One region of the Sediminibacillus dalangtanensis genome, then DNA from elsewhere that is predicted to be linked to it. Evidence: predicted binding sites of a transcription regulator. Region 1 holds the regulator's gene; the other holds the start of a gene.
What was found. Region 1 encodes NrdR, which represses ribonucleotide reductase genes. Its sites were predicted from a motif close to AACACNATATATNGTGTT; they were not measured.
Positions count from the first base shown of each region.

Region 2: the regulator NrdR is predicted to act here: its motif matches at 4,224-4,241, upstream of ERJ70_RS11230 (vitamin B12-dependent ribonucleotide reductase).

Region 1 is NZ_CP046956.1:2,489,188-2,496,032, reverse strand. It holds gene mutM (DNA-formamidopyrimidine glycosylase) at 1-156, shown strand, start outside; gene ytaF (sporulation membrane protein YtaF) at 227-856, shown strand; gene coaE (dephospho-CoA kinase) at 870-1,472, shown strand; gene ERJ70_RS12585 (glyceraldehyde-3-phosphate dehydrogenase) at 1,771-2,802, shown strand; gene speD (adenosylmethionine decarboxylase) at 3,172-3,549, shown strand; gene ERJ70_RS12575 (cytosolic protein) at 3,749-4,156, shown strand; gene nrdR (transcriptional regulator NrdR) at 4,191-4,652, shown strand; gene ERJ70_RS12565 (replication initiation and membrane attachment family protein) at 4,688-6,064, shown strand; gene dnaI (primosomal protein DnaI) at 6,118-6,845, shown strand, end outside.
Region 2 is NZ_CP046956.1:2,223,288-2,230,132, forward strand. It holds gene fosM (FosM family fosfomycin resistance protein) at 1-214, opposite strand, end outside; gene mntR (transcriptional regulator MntR) at 1,001-1,423, opposite strand; gene ERJ70_RS11230 (vitamin B12-dependent ribonucleotide reductase) at 1,584-4,151, opposite strand; gene ERJ70_RS11235 (rhodanese-like domain-containing protein) at 4,610-5,002, shown strand; gene gcvPB (aminomethyl-transferring glycine dehydrogenase subunit GcvPB) at 5,139-6,602, opposite strand; gene gcvPA (aminomethyl-transferring glycine dehydrogenase subunit GcvPA) at 6,595-6,845, opposite strand, start outside.

The sequences.
Region 1 (6,845 bases):
TCTTACGTAAACAGTCAGGGGCAAATTGGTATGTTTCAGCAGGAATTGTTTGTTTATGGACAGGAAAACGAACCATGCAAAAGATGTGGAGGACCTATAACCAAAATCAAAGTAGGTGGCAGAGGAACACATATTTGCTTAACCTGTCAAGAATAGGGTAAGCACAAGGGGGATACTCCATCCATATACTAACTCGTAAAAGTATACGGATAAAGGAGTTAAGGATATGGCTGATATCTCCACCTTTGTGCTGCTTGCTTTTGCTGTCAGCTTGGACAGTTTCATGGTCGGATTTACTTATGGATTACGGAAAATGGCAATAAGACCCCGGACTATCCTTCTAATCGCGATAATAACGGCCGTAGTTTTTTATATTTCCATGTTGATCGGCTCCGTAATTGCTTCTTTTCTGGATCCTTCAGTAGCAGAAATGATCGGTGGAACAGTACTTATATTGATTGGCATTTGGGTCGTTTACCAGTTTTTCCGAACCGATAATACGCAACCGGAACAGCCGATTGTCTTGAAATTTGAAATAAAGTCGCTTGGTATTGTCATCGAAATATTAAAAAAACCGATGGCGGCTGACTTTGATAAATCTGGAAACATAACCGGGATAGAAGCTTTGCTGCTTGGTTTGGCGTTGTCTGTTGACTCTTTTGGTGCAGGGATTGGGGCAGCCATGCTTGGGTTCCCACCATTGCTGGCAGCTTGTGGCATTGGTGCCACTACTGGAATTTTTTTGACTGGAGGATTGAAAAGCGGCTACTTATTCTCTTATTGGCGTTGGCTGCAGCAATTGACATTTCTTCCCGGTTTGATTCTCATCGTAATCGGGATCATAAAAATTACCTGAAGGTGTGATAGATATGGCACTTGTAATCGGACTGACTGGAGGGATTGCCAGCGGGAAAAGTACCATTGCCGGCATTTTTGCCGAATGGAATATTCCTATAGTAGATGCAGATATTATTTCCAGACAGGTAGTAGAAAAGGGAGAGGCTGCATATGAGCAAATTGTCGATCTATTCGGTGAAGATGTGCTTCTCTCCGATGGGAATTTAGATCGTGGAAAATTGGGCAGTATTATTTTCAAAGATAAAGAAAAAAGAGAACAACTTAATAATATCGTCCATCCAGCAGTAAGAAAAAAAATGCTGGAACAACGAGACGCATATGCAGATAAGGGGGAAGCGGCCGTCGTACTGGATATTCCATTGTTATATGAGAGCGGCCTTACACATTTTGTTGATAAGGTACTGGTAGTTTATGTAGATGAACCAACACAACGGCAACGGTTGATGGATCGAAATGGCTTTTCTGAAGAAGAAGCAATCGACCGCATGAATTCCCAGCTTCCCTTAGAGAAAAAAGCAAAAATGGCAGATGAAATAATTGATAATAATGGCAGTGTGGAGTCATCCCGTCAGCAGCTGCTCACCATTTTAAAAAAATGGGAAGTTCCTCTCTAAAACAGACTTCGGCTAGGACACGGTTTCTTTAAAAAACTTCACCGGGAGCACTATTTCCACTTCCATAGACGAATGTATTGCGTATTGGAAGTCTTTTGGAACGAAAATGAACTTGTGGTGAAACAGTTGTTGGAGGAAGGATTTTGTTTAAAAAGTGAGAAAGTCGACGTTTCGAAAAAAGCCTGAAATTCCAGGCTTTTTTATTTTGCGTTATAAAAAGTGACACACTAATAAATTAAATATGCTATACTATTGTATGATTAATGATAAAAATGCACTTTAATAGGAGGTCGCTTTAATGACTACTCGTATAGCAATTAATGGGTTCGGTAGGATTGGGCGGATGGTGTTCAGAAGGGCAATTTGCGACAACGAATTGGATATAGTCGCCATTAATGCCAGTTACCCTTCAGAAACCATCGCACATTTAATCAATTATGACAGCGTTCATGGAAAATTTTCGCCTGAAGTGAAAGCGGTTTCGGACGGTGTGCTGGTTAACGGAAAAAAAGTTCTGCTTGTCTCCAACCGGACTCCGCGCGAGCTTCCCTGGGGAGAGTTGGAAATAGACCTTGTTATCGAAGCGACAGGAAAATTTAAAACGAGAGAAGCAGCTGGACAGCATTTGGATGCTGGGGCTAAGCAAGTCATCATTACTGCACCCGGCAAAAATGTGGATGCCACGATTGTTATGGGTGTAAATCAAGCGGATTTTCAGCCGGAAAACCATCGGGTAATATCTGCAGCCTCTTGCACAACAAATTGTCTGGCACCATTGCTAAAAGTTCTTCATCATGAATTTGGTATAGAACATGGTTTGTTGACCACGGTTCATGCTTTTACAAATGACCAGCAGAGCCTAGATAATCCGCATAAGGATTTACGAAGAGCGCGCGGCTGTACACAGTCGATTATCCCTACCACCACTGGAGCTGCAGAAGCAATTAAGGATGTAATACCTGCCATGGAGGGAAAACTAAAAGGAATCGCCTTACGTGTACCTACGCCGAATGTTTCATTGGTCGATTTGACCGTTGACCTGCAAAAAGACGTCACTCCCGACAAAGTAAACGAATGCTTTAGACGAGCCAGCGAGGAGTCAATGGATGGCATCATTCAATATAGTGATCAGCCGCTAGTTTCCATCGATTACACAACTTCCGATTTTTCAGCAGTGGTAGATGGGTTATCGACGATGGTCGTTGCCGAGAATAACTTGAAAATCATCGCATGGTATGACAATGAATGGGGATACGCCTGTCGCGTAGTAGATCTTGCCAGATTTATCTCCATGGCTTTAGCCAAACAGGAACGATATCAGTATTCCTGATGCGGATAAGTGCCTGCTGATTGCCTAATAATAAGATGGAGGGAATAACGCCCCCTTATTCTCTCTACAAAAAAGTTTTTGAACATGCTTGCAAAAACAAGGTAAACCGTATATACTTTTTTTGCACATCAACCGTTTGATGACGGTTGCCGTATGCAAGAAGGATTTCTGGTTTAATGCTTCGAATAAAAGAGGTATACCAAATAATGCAAAGCTGTTTCAACACAACCCGGTTTCCGGTAATTCTTCACCGTGAGCATGGATATCCACTGCTTTAAGGGTTAGGACCTCTTAGGACTAACTTTCCCCCATGGCGGTCCATGCTTTTATTGAGGAAACTTTTTTACTTTTAAAAGGGGGATTAATTGAATGGATACAATGGGCAGACACGTTATTGCAGAACTATGGGAATGTAATATAGATAAACTGAATGATATGGGATTAATCGAGAAGATTTTCGTGAATGCAGCTTTAAAAGCCGGAGCCGAAATTCGCGAGGTTGCTTTTCATAAATTTGCTCCTTATGGTGTGAGCGGCGTCGTGATTATTTCAGAATCCCATTTAACAATCCACAGCTTCCCGGAACATGGATACGCAAGCATCGATGTCTATACGTGTGGTGATATTATCGATCCAAACGTAGCTGCGGAATATATTGCTGAATCGCTTGAGTCGAATCGTAGCGAAAAAGTAGAAGTACCGCGGGGAATGGGTCCTGTGGAAGTCAGCCAGTTTAAAGCCTTATAATGGACGAAACAGAAACCCTTGCCAAAGAGGAGACGGCAAGGGTTTTTTATGCCGAAGCCATATTTTTCCAAATATTTCCCTATTGCTGAATCGGGTGGGATGGATGTGAAACAAAGAAAAGACTTTGGTCATCGTTTAATCGTTAAAAACGTGTTAAAATAAAAAGAAAAGACTTTGTCTAAGTTATGAGGTGCCTGTCATGAGTTTTCGACAAACAATCACAAAGTATTTCGGCAATCATGCCGAAACCAGTGAAAATCATTGGGATGCAAATTTACAGACACATTATTTTAAAACGACAAAAGAAAAAGGCTTACAGGCTGTTGAGGAATACTTTAAACGGTCCGGTTCCTATGAGATAGTAGCTCAATCGAAAGAGCACGGAGAAATCAGCGTCAATTACACCGGTGGAAGAAAAGCTTTCATTATTGCTACGGTCATTATGGTAAAACCTTATCGAACTGCAATTGACTTTTCAGTGACGACCGAATCGGTCCTCCCGTTTGATTTCGGATTCAGCCATAACCTGATTCCCAAATTGTACAGCCAGCTAAAGAAAGAACTAACTTTTTTGGAAACATCGATGACGAAGAATGCTGATTTATAATGAAACTGCTATAAAAGTATGGGGTTGATACATAATGAGATGTCCTAACTGCCAATTTAAAAGTACAAAAGTGCTTGATTCCCGTCCGATTGAAGAAGGCCGTTCAATTAGAAGAAGAAGAGAATGCGAAGAATGTTCTTTTCGTTTTACAACATTTGAAAGGCTGGAAGAAGTACCATTGATTGTCGTCAAAAAAGAAGGGACAAGAGAAGAGTACAGTCGGGAAAAGTTGATGAGAGGGTTGATCAAGGCTTGCGAGAAGCGTCCAGTAGCGTTGGAACAAATCGAATCGATTGCCGTAGAAGTAGAAAAAGAACTGCGTAACAGAGGTACCTCTGAGGTGCAAAGCAAAGAAATTGGCGAGATGGTCATGGATCGGCTTTCTTCTGTAGATGAAGTAGCATATGTCCGGTTTGCTTCTGTGTACAGACAGTTTAAAGATATTAGTGTTTTTTTGGATGAATTGAAGGATTTGATACGGTCGGATAATAAATAAATGGATGAAGCTTATCCAGGAAAGGAGACAACATCGTGAATCATCAACATATTGGTAAATTACTCCCGATCGACGGATTTGCTATAAAGACAACCGCGGCCTTATCTCTGGACAGTCTGCAATCTTTGACCCATTTGTATCAGCCGCTTGTCGGCAGTGATGCCATCTCTTTATATCACACACTGATGAGTGAGTGCCAATTAAGAAACAACCACCAGGAGCTGCAAACCCATCACACGTTGATGAATTACTTGTCTCTTCCGCTTGATAAGTTGTATCAGGCACGTTTGAAACTGGAAGGCATCGGCTTATTGAGCACATATAAAACGGAACAAGAACAAAAGAATGTATATACATACCAGTTGAATCCTCCTTTTTTGCCGATGGATTTTTTTAATGATGGAATGCTGTCACAGTTGCTTTATCATCACCTTGGCGAAAAAAAACATGCGGAATTGCTCCAGTTGTTTGACATAGAGGGTCATGATCACCTAGAAGGTGAAGAGGTAACCATGGAATTCGCGGAGGTATTTGATACACGCATCCACCATTTTGCTGCTCCCGATTCCCCGAGAGAAGAAAAGCAGCAAGAAAGCCAGAAAGGCATTGCTCATCTTGACAAGGAAGTTGATTTTTCCTGGATTGAACAAATGCTGCAAAAAAGGATGATACCCTCCCGTTCTGTCTTGACAGCAGCCAACAAAAAACTGATTCGGCAAATGACCGTGTTGTATGATTTGCCTGTTCAAGACTTGGAAAGCGCCGTGATTTGGGCTATCAATGAAGATAATCAGCTGGACGCAAAGGAATTCAAATCTGCCTGCCATGATTTATTCCAAGCCTCTGCAAGAAAGGCCGATATAAAACTGGTGGAAAAACAGGCTGGCAGTGTAAAAGCTGAAAATCCAACAGAAGTACCGGAAAGCAAGGAAGAACAGTTTGTGAAGATGCTGGAAGGAATTTCGCCAAAACAGCTGTTAGAAGATTTATCGGGCGGCAACCAAGCCTCGGCACAGGATTTAAAAACAATCAGAGATGTGATGACACAGCAAGGACTTTCGCCAGGTGTCATGAATGTGTTGGTTCATTATGTACTTTTAAAAACAGACATGAAACTATCCAAGGCTTATTTAGAAAAAATAGCGAGTCACTGGGCCAGGAAAAATGTGAAAACAGTGAAACAGGCAATGGCTCTAGCCAAATCGGAGAATCAAAAATATCAGCAATGGGGTTCTGCAAAGCAAAGTTATCGTAGACCTGCCCAAAAAGAGGTAATCCCAGACTGGTTTAAGGAAAGAAAAGCGCAACAGAATGGAAAAACTGCGAAAGAGACAGAAACTTCCATCGATAAAGAAGAAAACCAGGAAGACCTTGGCGAACTGATAAAAAGCTATTTGGAAAATGGCAGCTAGGGCGCTGTTTCTGTTTGTGGGGGACAGAAGTAAAAGAATAAGGATGATCGAAGATGGAACCTATTCAAGCTTCCTTGAAAAAATGGATGAAAGATAACAAAAACTTCCAAGAGAATTTTAGTCACTTGCGAAGCGCAATCGTTAATGATTCGCAGGTCAAGCAGCTGCTTTTAAATAATCCACAATTGGATTCAAAGGACATCGACAGGAATTTAATGAAGCTTTATGAATTTATCTCGCAATCTAAAAATTGCGCTGACTGTCCAGTCCGGGAAGAATGTAAAAACATCCTTCCCGGCTATACACCTTACTTGCAAGTAGATGGAAAAACGGTTCGTTTAAGCTATGAAAAATGCTATAAAAAAATCCAGCATGACGAACAGGAGAAGCAAAAGTCGCTTATTCAAAGCCTTTATATGCCAAAGGATATTCTCAACGCCACTTTTACGGATTTAGATCACACCGATAAACGACGGGAGGCTATTACAGAATCCCTCCGTTACCTTCAGTCGATCGGAACCGATAAACAAGCTGATAAAGGAATGTATTTTTATGGCCCCTTCGGAGTGGGAAAAACGCATTTCTTAGGAGCAATTGCCAATGAGCTGGCAAAAAAAAGGATTGCAACCATGATTATCTATATGCCCGAATTTGTCAGAGAAATAAAAGCATCTTTAAAGGATGACTCCCTGAATCAGAAAGTGGAGCGCTTCAAAACGATACCTGTTCTGATGCTGGATGACATAGGAGCGGAGTCGCAGTCAGCCTGGTTCAGAGACGA
Region 2 (6,845 bases), 270 kb from region 1:
TCGAAAAAGCGATATGTGTATAGGACTGATGAATTTCCCTTCTCGGAATTTCTTTTTCAACATTGAGGGCAAGCCATAGCCCGTTTAAATCAAAATAAGCAGTATTCCTCCCCTTTACGAGCAGCTTGGCGTCGAACACATTTTGGTAAAAAGCAATCGACCTCTCCAAATCCGTTACCGAAAAAAGCAAGTGATTAATGCCTTGCACGTTCATAATTTCACCTCTTTCGTGTAAAAAATGTAAATAAAAGCTAACCCACATTGCCGCCAGCCTTTGTTCCGGACTAGGAGTGGGACAAAAGATAGAAACTGCGCAGTAACTGTAATGTGAAGTGTTATTGCCTATTAAAGAGTGGTAACCACCGCTTCGGTATCATACTTCGCTTTCCGCGGGCACGGCTTTAGCCAACTTGGAAAAAATATCGCTTTACCAAGTGGATCTTCAGCTCGCGCTTTTCCCGCAGTAGTCTGCGATGCTCCCTGCGCTAAGAAGCGTGCTGATTTTATCGCAAGCGTACAATCTTTACCCTTTAGAGCCAACAAGACTTCTTAAAAACGCCTGTCAGGAAATGTGTACACCTCTTCTTGAAAAACAGTTGGGATCCCGTTTCTCTTGGACTTTCTGCTTGTTTTTCAAGCTATGTCTATTATGTAGTACCAAGTGAATAAAGAAAATGTCTAGTACACTCGTTTAGAAACAGGAATCTGTTCCTAGCGGAGGAAATACCTGGAGACTCCAGCGGGTGGAAAGGCCTCGGTGAAATCCCGCAGAGCGTTAGCTCGAGGAAGCTCACCAGCCGCCCGCGGAAAGCGCAGGGTATTTCCGCAGCGCCGAACTCCAACTCAATAAAAGTAGGAAGTTAGGAAGACGCATTCAAACTATGTCGTAGTTTATGTTTACTAGGATGTAACAAACTAAAGCATACAAAATATCCGAAAAAGCTTCTATTTAAAAAGAAGTATTATACCAAAAGATGTAATACTTCTTTGCTAAGTTGCATTATTGATTTTCTGCTTTTTGGTGAATGGCTTCCAGTTCCTTCACTCTCGCTTCATCTTCTTCAAAATATTGCACCAGGTCACCGATTCGATCGATCGAATTCCAGCTTAAATGATGCTCGATTCCTTCGACATCCTCATAAATGTTTTCTTTATTTACACCAATCAATTCTAAGAACTGCTCCAATAACTCATGCCGATATACTAACCGCTTACCAACCTTTTTTCCTTTCGCTGTCAAGATCAGTCCACGGTATTTTTCATAATTCAAATATTCATCTTTATCCAGCTTCTGAACCATTTTTGTGACGGAGGATGGATGAACATGCAAGGCTTCCGCTATATCAGAAACGCGTGCATATCCTTTCGATTCAATCAACAGATAAATTTGCTCAATATAGTCTTCCATGCTTGGTGTTGGCATAATAATCCTCCATTCGCTTCTTCAATCCAGTTATTCCCTCTATGTAAAAGCATACAATAGTTTATACATGCAGACAAGCAGACAACCGCAAGGTATTTATTTTCCATATTAACGGTCCTAGCAAATAAGAAAGGGCGGCAAATGCCGCCCTTTTGGTTACTTATAATCCACATTTCAGCTGTGCATTGCAATTCGTACACGTGTTACAGCCACCTATGTCTTCCACTGTTCCTTTACGACAAACGGGGCATGTATCGCCGACTTCCGAGCCAATCGTCACGTTGGTTTTTTCCAATTCGTGGATGGTATCCATCAAAACGACATGTGGCTTGTTGCCAGCAGTTTCCTCCTGTTGCTGAGCTTCTTCATCAAAGCTGTTTTCTTCCGCTTTCAGGGTAAGCACTTGGGTGTCCCGGCTGCCATCCACGTAGACGGTTCCGCCTTTGGCACCCCCGTTATAGAGTCTACGGTAAACACTTTCTACTTGTTCAACCGAGTAACCTTTCGGAGCATTGACAGTCTTAGAAATAGAACTGTCTACCCATTTTTGAATCACACATTGGGTATCTGCATGCGCTTCTGGAGATAGCTCCATTGCCGTAACAAACCAATTCGGCAGATGGTCGGCATCTTCTCCAGGATGCCTGTCCAAATATTCCTGGACAATATCTGCTTTCACTTCAATAAATTTACCTAAACGGCCGCTACGGAAGTAAGAGAAGGAGAAGTATGGCTCCAGACCAGTAGAAACACCGACCATTGTACCTGTACTTCCTGTCGGAGCTACCGTTAGAAGATGCGAGTTACGGATTCCGTGGTCCAAAATACCTTGACGGATATCCTCCGGCAGTTTCTCTACATAGCCAGTTTGTACAAACCGTTCGCGCAGCTCCCTGGTTTCTTGTTCTGTATCTCCGATCAGGAACGGGAAGCTGCCCTTCTCCTTCGCCAATTCAATCGATGTGCGGTAAGCAGTAGTTGCAATCGTTTCAAAAATTTTATCGACAAGCTGATTGCCTTCCACTGAACCATATTCCGTTTCGGTATAAATCAAAAGATCATGCAGACCCATAACCCCCAGACCGACACGGCGTTCGCCTAATGCCTGTTTTTTATTCTCATCAAGAAAGTATGGTGTAGCATCGATGACATTATCCTGCATTCTTACCCCTGTACGAACAATGCTCTTTAGTTTTTCAAAATCGACCTGTTTATTTTCCTTATCGGCCACAGAAGCAAGGTTTACCGCAGCCAGGTTACAAACAGAATAAGGCGCAAGCGGCTGTTCTCCACATGGGTTGGTGGCAACAACTTGCTGTCCATAAGCCTTGGCATTTGTCATGTCATTCGCGTTATCAATGAAGAAAATACCGGGCTCTGCAGAATAAGTGGCACAGATATTGATCAGATTCCACAATTCCTTCGCTTTCATCCGGCGATAAACCCGGACGCCGTACCCCTGTTCTTCCCAGCTACGTACATCGCCGATCTCATGCCATTTTTCATTATAAGCCTGCATCTCTTCCGGCGTATAACCTTCTACATTCGGAAATCTAAGTTCATAATCCATATCCTTTTCGACTGCTTCCATAAACTCTTTTGTCAGGCATACGGATATATTTGCCCCTGTCAAAAATTCAGGATTATGAACACTGTATGTACCTCCTGTGTTCAGCTTCTCTTCGGCTTCTTTAATAGCATTTTCCGTAAAACCTCCCAAACCAGGCATGTTTTTATAGTTGACAATTCCTTGGTAAAGGTCTATTTCCGTCGGAGTTAACGGTGTGAATTTCAGCTTTTCCTGCGCCAGCTTTTTAATTTGCTCGTCCTCTGTATTTTCTATCAAGAATCGGAGAATCCTCGGGTTTTGCATTTTAGAAATAATAAATTCAATGATATCTGGATGCCAGTCTGCCAGCATAATCATTTGTGCTCCCCTACGAGAACCGCCTTGCTCCACAAGATGGGTCAACTTAGCGATATCATCCAGCCAGGAAACAGAACCGGAAGATTTACCATTCACCCCACGTGCAAGGGTATTGCGCGGACGCAGCGTGGATCCGTTCGTACCGACGCCTCCCCCCCTGCTCATTATTTCCATGACTTGCTTGCGATGATCAGAAATCCCTTCACGCGAGTCTTGGATAAATGGCATAACATAACAGTTGAAGTAGGTCACATCAGTTTCTGCTCCTGCTCCATATAATACGCGTCCCGCTGGAATAAAATGCATATTGGATAATTCATGATAAAAGCGCTCAAAGGCTTCCTGTTGCTTTTCTTCCGTTGTTTCTACCTTTGCGAGACCTGTTGCGTTCCGCATGGCAATTTGTTCATAATAAATTTCAAGTGGTTTGTCAATCACATCCAACGATCTGCTGACAACACCGGTATTCGCTTCTTCCGGATTATCCAGCACAGAAACAAAATCCTTGTCCACCTGAATTTCAGCACGTTTTGACTGCCAATCGATCGATTTGACAAAACCATATCCCCGCGCCGGAAACTTAGGGTCTGCTTTTACCGTCAACACGACAAAATCGCCTGACTTCAACGTTGCTTTCTCTGTATCCTTGAAAGCATACCTATCTAGCATTACTAAACGCGATACACCTTTATGGGTAATTTTCATGTCCTTGGTGATTGGATGCACCTGCTCAAATAAGGCGATATCCTCGTTTAATTGGTCGACATTAATCTGCATGTTTACTTCTGTGATGGTTTTCATATATGCATCACTCCTTCTTCCCTTTAAAAACAATTTAAGTATAGTATTCAATTTACCACATCTCCAAGAAATAAAACAATATATTGTGTTTTGTTTTTTAAAAACATACTATATCTTGTTAAGTGGAACGAAACGAACAAGATTTGTCAAAGATGAGAAACCGCAATTATAAACGTAAATCCGAGATAAAAAAAGAAAATGGGTTAAATTTTTTGGAAAACCACTTTTTTTATTAGTTGCGTTTTTTGGCGTATTTTGTTGAATGGCAAGTAAACCTGTAAGACCGCAAAAAAGAAAGCTTATTAAATAGGATAAGATAGAAAAAATTTTTTATAACCCGATTTTTGACGACATCATTCGGAATGAATAGAACAGGAAGTCACCGAAATATCCTTTGAAAAAAACGAATAACATGCCTATAATATAGGTTGACGCTAAAGAAAATGGGGGAACAGATTATGGGAATTGAATTTCTGTTGATTTTGCTAATTGTGATAGTAGGGTTCGGTATATATAGATACTTTAAACAAAGAAAAATACTGAAAACCTTATCGGAAGAAGAGTTCCGTCAAGGCTACCGAAAAGCCCAATTAATTGATGTAAGAGAACCGAAAGAATTCGACGGGGGACACATCCTGGGGGCACGGAATATCCCGCTTTCCCAGCTGCGGAACCGTTTGACTGAACTAAGAAAAGACCAGCCAATCTATATGTATTGCCAAAATGGGACAAGAACCGCAAGAGCTGCCATTCTTTTACAAAAAAAGGGATACAACGAATTGTTCCAGCTTCAGGGTGGTTTTAAAAAATGGAACGGCAAAATCAGAAAATCAAAATCTTCACAGTACTAAAATGAAAGACAAGCCTCATCGTGGTGAACTCTATCAACAGAGGTTTGGCTTAAGACCTCGACGGGGTAGGTGCTGCTGGAGCTAGACAAAAAAAGAAAGCGGCCTGCCCGAATTTTTCGGACTGGCCGCTTTCTTTTTATGATTCCCTATAGTAACGGAGAACTGGTTTTCTGGCCGCTGTGGTTTCATCCATTCGCTTCACTACCGTATGATAAGGCGCTTCCTGGACAAGTTCCGGGTCGTCCTTTGCTTCATTGGATATTTGGATCATCGTATCAATAAATCCATCCAGTGTTTCTTTAGATTCTGTTTCGGTAGGTTCTACCATCAGCGCTTCTTCCACGTTCAGCGGAAAGTAAATCGTCGGAGGATGATATCCAAAATCCAACAAGCGTTTTGCAATATCAAGCGTACGTACCCCCATTTTTTTCTGACGTTTTCCAGAAAGGACGAACTCATGCTTACAGTGCTGGGTGTAAGGCAGGTCATATTCCTCTTGCAAACGCCTCATCATGTAATTTGCGTTTAAAACGGCAAATTCGCTAACCTTCTTCAATCCTTCTGCTCCCATCGTACGGATATACGTGTAAGCCCGCAAATTAATCCCGAAATTGCCGAAATAAGGCTTCACTCTCCCGATGGAATCTGGTCTATCTTCGTCAAAATAGTATTCGCCACTTGCTTCTGTCAAAATCGGCTTCGGTAAAAACCTAGCCAATTCCTCACTCACTCCTACCGGTCCGGAGCCCGGTCCTCCCCCTCCATGAGGTCCTGTAAAGGTTTTATGAAGGTTTAAGTGAACGACATCAAATCCCATATCCCCCGGTCGCGCATAGCCCATAATGGCATTGAGGTTGGCACCGTCATAATAAAGCTTGCCGCCAGCCTGATGAACGATTTCTGCCATTTCCAAAATGTTTTCTTCAAATAAACCAAGCGTATTTGGATTGGTCAGCATCAACGCAGCCGTATCCTCGCCGACTACGCGTTTTAGATCGTCTAAATCCACGGTTCCCCGTTCGTTGGATTTTACTGTTACCGCGTCAAAACCGGCGACAGTAGCTGATGCAGGATTGGTTCCATGTGCAGAATCAGGTACGATGACTTTCGTGCGATTCCGATCTCCGTTTGCCTCATGATATGCCCTGATCATCATCAGCCCGGTCCATTCTCCCTGAGCTCCTGCTGCAGGCTGCAGCGTCACTTCATGCATGCCTGTGATAGCTGCTAGAGACGTTTGCAAGTCATACATCATTTTCAAAGCACCCTGGACAGTTTTCGTGTCCTGGTATGGATGGATATGACTGAACCCTTCCAACCGTGCGACGTCCTCGTTCATCTTCGGATTATACTTCATCGTGCAAGAACCTAATGGATAAAATCCCGAATCCACTCCATGGTTCCTTTTTGATAAAGCGGTATAATGGCGGATAATCTGCAGTTCACTTACTTCTGGAAGATCCGGTGCCTCCTCGCGAATATAAACAGGATCCATTTCCTCTTTCAGGTCGAATTCCTCGATTTCTAATTCCGGTAGGCTGTAGCTTGTTCTCCCAGGCTTGCTATGTTCAAAAATCAAAGGAAAATCTCGTTTATCCATGAATATCCCCCATTTCTTTTGCGAAGGCATCGATTTCTTCTTTGCTCCGATTCTCTGTGACTGCTACCAGCATATGAGTAGCAAGTTCAGGGTATGTCTTCGCCAGGTCATATCCGCCTATAAAGCCCTTGTTAAGCAGGCGTTCGTTCATTTTTGATACAGGCATCTGGATGTCGACAACCAGTTCATTGAAGAACGGTCCTGTAAAAACACTCTCCACTCCCTGCTCTTTAAGCTGTTGAC